DNA from 2 places in the Ornithinibacillus jepli genome. Region 1 is predicted to be linked to the other one. Evidence: riboswitches for the same ligand, from Rfam matches in the RefSeq annotation. Region 1 holds a riboswitch; the other holds the start of a gene.
The links. A riboswitch is a leader RNA that binds a small molecule or an ion and turns the genes downstream of it on or off. The one in region 1 is predicted to bind cobalamin.

Region 1 (3,199 bases):
CAAAAACAGAACGGTTTGTTTTAATACGATCGATACAATCTAATAAAAGCCCTTCGATATACATATTTTTAACCCCTCTTTAAAACATACTTCTATCATATCATTGATGGGATAGTTGAATAATAATAATTTACATTTTACAATAGAAAGTAGCACCTGTTTTTATAGTGATTAGAGTTATGTGAGAGGATAGGAATAATGAGAGTTAAATATACCATTGTAGATAAAGATACATGTATTGCCTGTGGTGCTTGTGGGGTAACTTGCCCATTGCTGTTCGATTATGATGATGAAGGTATAGCCTTTGTTATGATAGATAATAATACTGGGAATAGAGAAATTCCAGAAGAATTAGAAGATGATGTTCTAGATGCTTATGAAGGGTGTCCCAGTGACTCCATTAAAATAGCAGAGCATCCTTTTGAGGAGAATCCGTTAAAGTATGAAGATTGATGTTAGAACACCAACATTTAGTTGGTGTTCATATGTTTTTGGATATATATTTGAAAAATGAATGAGATTGTTGGATATAACAGTACCATGATAACTGTATTACCAATTGCATGATACGTATCGAATGGTAATCCAGCCAAATAATAGACAAGGAACCCTTGCCCAGTAATTTGGTAGTTTGTTAAAGAAATGATGAAACCATACAAGTACCCACTAAAAATAGCAAGAATTAAGACAACATAGAACGGAATTTTTTTCATTGTCTTACCAATTACTCCACTGATAATTCCTATTAATCCCCAGGAAATAATTTGCCAAATAGTCCAAATACCTGTTCCTAGAATCATATTAGATAAAAAAGTGATTAAAATGGATAAAATCATACCTGCAACTGGACCTAAGAAAATTCCACTTATGATTATTACTGAAGTTACGGGTTGAACATTAGGTATAACACTTAACAGAATACGTCCAACTACAGCTAATGCTGCAAGTAAAGCTAAAAGGGTAATTTTATAGATATTCAATTAGCTCATTCCCAAGATTGATAATCGAAATTAATAATGTCTCCATCTTTAAGTTCGACTTCAGCTGCACCTACCATTGACATTTCACCATTAATGGAAAACATCCATGACATTTTCTTTTCTTCATCTAACGCTAATCCCTCAAGTGAATTAATAAATCCACCTTCTTCTTCAATATCAAAGTTCGCTTTCATAACATCCAATAAATTGTCGCCTTCTTCAATTTCTACTTCTTTTTCTTCTAATACCTCGGCTTCTTTATTTTTAGAAAGGACTATTCTAACTGTAGCTTCTTCTTGTTGTTCACTGTTTTCGGCTGTGTTATTTTGATTCTGAGATGCATTATTTGATGAATCATTAGTTCCACAAGCCGTAAGAACTACTAATGTAATTGTTACAGTAAGCAGTTTTAATAGTATTGATTTCATTATTGTCTCCTCCATGTCATAAATTAGAGAACAGGTGCATAAAAAAAGAGCTAACCCCGTAACTAGTTAACTCTTTTGACAGTCTGTAAACAAAAAAAGCATAAATAAGCCTATTATGTACAAGATTGTCTCAATTGTCCTATCCCCGGGATCATTGATACAAAAGATACTGGCAGGTCTACTGACTTGTGACTACGAACCTACTCTAAGCCCTTCCCATAGATTTCTCTACAGTGGTTGTCGCTTATTTCGTCATCACTTTACAGTTGCGAGGACAGTTCTAGACTTTCACTAGATTCCCTTTTAAGAAAATCACCAATATCAAAACGCTTGTATTCAATTCTAATAATTATAGTAACACACAATTTTTAAAATACAAGACTTATATCTCATCATCTTTCGGAAGTATGAAATTAAACGTTGTTCCAACATTAATTTTACTTTTCACGGTAATGGTACCTTTATGAGATTTCACGATATTTTTAGCAATAGAAAGGCCGAGCCCAGTCCCTTTCACATGCTTATTTCTCGTTCTAGATTTATCTGCTTTATAAAAACGTTCAAATACAAAAGGTAAATCTTCTTCCGGTATCCCACTACCACTATCTTCAATGGAAACTGAAAATCCATTTTCATCATTGGTAACGGAAACTTTTACATATCCATCTTCTTTAGTATGACGGATGGCGTTATCAATTAGATTAGTAAACACTTGTTCAATACGGTCTGGATCAAAATATGCAAATGATTGTGAAACATCCTTAATAAGTTTGAAATCTACCTGATTCTCGGTAGCAATGCCTTGAAACTTACGATAAATTCGTTCGATGTAAGGAGTAACCTCTACCTTTTCTGTATTTAAGGTTAAGTGACCAGCTTCCATACTAGCCATATCTAGTAACTCATTTACTAATCGGCTTAGCCTTAATGATTCTTCATAAATTATTTGAGCTAATTCATTTTTTTCCTCTTTACTATCAGCGATATCATCTACTATAGCTTCACTGTATCCTTGCAACATTGAAATTGGTGTTCTGAGTTCATGAGAGACATTGGCAATGAAATCTTTTCTTAATTTATCTAATCTACGTTCCTCTGTCATATCACGAATAACCGCTACCGCTCCACGAATATATGACTGGTCGTATAAAGGAGTCATAATCATAACCCATGTTCTACCTTGTAAGGTTATTTCCTCAATTACTTCTTTTTCCCCTTCAATAACTTGTTGAAGGGTATCCATTAATTCATTTGGTAATTTAAGCTGTCCGGAATCTCTTGATAAATTTTTTTCAAAATACCAATCATCCATAAACATTTCAGCAGGTTGATTTGTTGCAATAATATCTCCATTGCGACTTAGTGTAATAACACCATCTGCCATTGAATTAACAATACTCGATAATTGCTCCTTCTCCTGTCTAAGTGCATTAATATGGAATTTCAACTGTCTTCCCATATGATTAAAAGCCATTGCTAATTCACCTATTTCATCATGGGTCAAAATAGGAACCTTCGTATTAAATTCACCTCTTGTTAAATCAAAGGCAGCTTCTCTCATCTTGATAAGTGGTGAGGTTATGCGAGTGGATAGGAAAAAGGCAAAAATGGTTGTTAAAACGATTGCAATTGCCGCTGCACCTAAAATAATTTTAGTAGTTTCAGCTTTTGTCCTATCAACAATAGCAAGTGATTGATAAACTAAAACAACTGCATCCGTATTAGGTACTGCTTTTCCAACTAACATTATACCCGGTTCTTGTTCGGAACCCTCAATCTCGTCCTTGAGAG
Region 2 (3,199 bases), on a different contig from region 1:
AACAAGAACAATCATGGAGAAAGTAAAATCAACTGGTTCTTTGATAGGATCTACCATTCTTTCCAGCTTCTTGGTTGGATTTACAACAGGAGAACAATATTTATCCATTATCTTGCCAGCAAGAACCTTTGTTGGCAAGTTTAAGTCCATGAATATCGATACGATAAATCTTTCTAGAGCTGTTGAGGCTGCTGGGACAGTAGGTATCAATTTAGTCCCTTGGGGTGTACCAGCTGTATTTATTGCGGGGATGTATGGGATTACCCCAGCGGAATTTATTCCATATGCATTCTTCGTTTTTCTAGTACCACTTATTAATATCCTATTAGGTTTTACTGGATGGACTATTACTAAAAAAGATTACTCCACTTACGCCGAGGTAGAAAAACAAAGATAATTGTAACTACCGGTCTCACAATTAATTTGATAGTTCTCAATTATAATGGACGAAACAAGGAAACTAAACCATTCAGGAAGCGACAAGGAGTAACAGGTCACTTCCTGAACTATCAATAATGGAATGATAGAGAAATTAGGCGTACGCGGTGTGGTATATTGATATCTCGCGTGCTAATTCTTACCAATGAGAAAAAAAGAAAAACCGATCCTACAAATTCAAATCCATCTCAACCAAAAACTCTCGAATACTCTTATCCCGAACAATAAAATCTGCGTAGTAATCCATCGGAGTTACCTCTCTATTGACAATAATCAGCTTAGCACCATGTTCCTTTGCAATCATTGGAAACATGTTTGCTGGACTAACTGTTAGCGAAGACCCAAGGACGATAAACAAATCCGCCTTGCCAGTCTCTATTTCTGCCTTATAAAAAACATCCTCAGGAAGCATTTCCCCAAATAGAACGATTCCTGGGCGAATAGATCCATCACAGAAGGAACATTGATGCTCCCCATTAATATACCGTTCTCTCTTCTGTTCTCTTTTACATCGATTACAATAAAACTTCCGAAATGTACCGTGAAGCTCCATCACATTTTCATTCCCTGCATCATGATGAAATCCATCTACATTTTGTGTAATAATTCCTTTGATAAGACCTTGTTTTTCCCATCTTCCTAAAATATAATGACCTTCATGTGGCTTGTATTTGTTTATTTCACCTAGTCGGAATTGATAGAACTCCGTAAATTCTTCAAAGCTGTGCTCCAATGCATGTACATTTGCTAATTCGTCAGGGTTAAATTTTTCCCACAGCCCTCTATCTTTTGATCGAAAATCAGGTAATCCACTTTCGGTAGACATTCCTGCTCCTGTGAAAACAATCGTGTAACTAGATGATTGTATTAAATCGATGATCTTTTCCATTATTTCACCACCCGAGAGTATTATTTAATATTGTACTGAATGAAACTATGCCTTGCCAGTTTATTGGGATAGGGTATTACGTTGATTTGTATTTTTTTATTTGTACATGTTCTACTATCGAGAAAATTTTATCGAATGGTAAGAAATAAAATTATTTTTATTTACCCTATTACTACCAAGCTTTGGAGGTTTTTCTTATGTAAAAATCTAAAAATCTATTAATATATAGATTGCAAAAAGATTAGAACTATGATAGGGTAATAATACAATATATTGTGATTTCAATAAATATACATACTATATATAGTGCCATAAGCAATGGTGACATACTTGTCTTAATAGGGAATCTAGTGAAAATCTGGAGCTGTCCCCGCAACTGTAAGTGCCGACGAAAGAGAAATCCACTGTATCGATGCATCTAGGATATGGGAAGGACTTTAGTAGAGTGAAGCGCAAGCCAGGAGACCTGCCATTAACTTATAGTTTCATCATTCTTCGGGTTGAAAGAGCGTGAGACGATGGAGTAATCATACATTTTTGTATAAATTCTGTCGTTTTTATTTATGCCGTTCATCCCTAAGGTGAGCGGTTTTTTATATATTTTTTAGGAGGAAATATCATGGTAACAGTAAAATCACCAAAAGATTATCTTAATCACATTTTACAATTTGCAACAGAAAACTTACATATAAACATATCGGAGTTAAATACAACTATTTCCGATGACTACACGTTTGAAAAATCAATTGATGTTCTGATTAAAAGAGCGTTAGAAAATATAGATGAAGCAAATCCAAATTGGACTTTTGTAGCGGGGCGTCTTTTACTGCAAAAGCTATATTATCAGGCCGCGAATAATCGTAATTTTGACCCGGAATTAAAATATGGAAACTTTTATCACTTAATTGAAGCGTTAACTGAAGAAGGAATTTATACACCAAATTTACTAAAAAAGTATACAAAAGAAGAAGTTGATACTTTAGCAAAAAACATAAATCCAAACCAAGATTTACAATTTACTTATTTAGGCTTATATACACTAGCAAACCGATACTTGGCAACCAATCACGACAAACATACATATGAATTACCACAAGAACGCTGGATGATTATTGCCATGCATTTAATGCAAGATGAAGACTCGACAAAACGTTTGGATCTTGTACTAGAAGCTTATTGGGCATTGAGTAACCTATATATGACCGTTGCAACGCCTACTTTAGCAAATGCAGGTAAAACCCATGGGCAATTATCAAGCTGCTTTATCGATACTGTCGATGATAGCCTGCAATCGATTTACGATAGCAACACCGATATTGCCAAGCTTTCTAAAAATGGTGGAGGAATAGGCGTATACATGGGCAAAATTCGTGCTCGTGGAAGCTCGATTAAAGGGTTTAAAGGGATGAGTAGTGGTGTTGTTCCATGGATTAAACAATTAAATAATACGGCTGTTAGTGTTGACCAGCTAGGGACAAGAAAAGGTGCTATTGCAGTGTACTTAGATGTTTGGCATCTAGACATTGAAGCATTTTTGGATTTAAAGCTAAATAACGGGGATGACCGCATGCGTGCCCATGATATTTTCACTGGGGTATGTATCCCTGACCTGTTTATGGAACAGGTGGAAAAGCGTGGGGATTGGTACCTATTTGATCCACATGAGGTTCGTGAAGTAATGGGATACTCTCTTGAAGATTTCTATGACGAGGAAAAAGGCAATGGCACATTTAGACAAAAGTATGAAGAATGTGTTCAAAATGAGAAGCTGTCCAAGAAAAAGATACCAGCAATTTTAATTATGAAGCGAATTATGATGGTTCAGCTAGAATCAGGTACACCATTTATGTTTTACCGTGACGAAGTGAACCG

Region 2: it holds a riboswitch for cobalamin, as region 1 does, so the genes downstream of both, AB1K81_RS08880 (ribonucleoside-diphosphate reductase subunit alpha) here and AB1K81_RS05790 (DUF4430 domain-containing protein) in region 1, are expected to answer to the same signal.

The regions. Positions count from the first base shown of each region.
Region 1 is NZ_JBFEGG010000001.1:1,115,660-1,118,858, forward strand. It holds gene AB1K81_RS05775 (YpbB family protein) at 1-64, opposite strand, end outside; gene AB1K81_RS05780 (ferredoxin) at 199-453, shown strand; gene AB1K81_RS05785 (ECF transporter S component) at 471-980, opposite strand; gene AB1K81_RS05790 (DUF4430 domain-containing protein) at 986-1,408, opposite strand; cobalamin riboswitch at 1,563-1,743, opposite strand; gene AB1K81_RS05795 (ATP-binding protein) at 1,791-3,199, opposite strand, start outside.
Region 2 is NZ_JBFEGG010000002.1:194,765-197,963, reverse strand. It holds gene nhaC (Na+/H+ antiporter NhaC) at 1-397, shown strand, start outside; gene AB1K81_RS08885 (NAD-dependent deacylase) at 608-1,327, opposite strand; cobalamin riboswitch at 1,631-1,815, shown strand; gene AB1K81_RS08880 (ribonucleoside-diphosphate reductase subunit alpha) at 1,947-3,199, shown strand, end outside.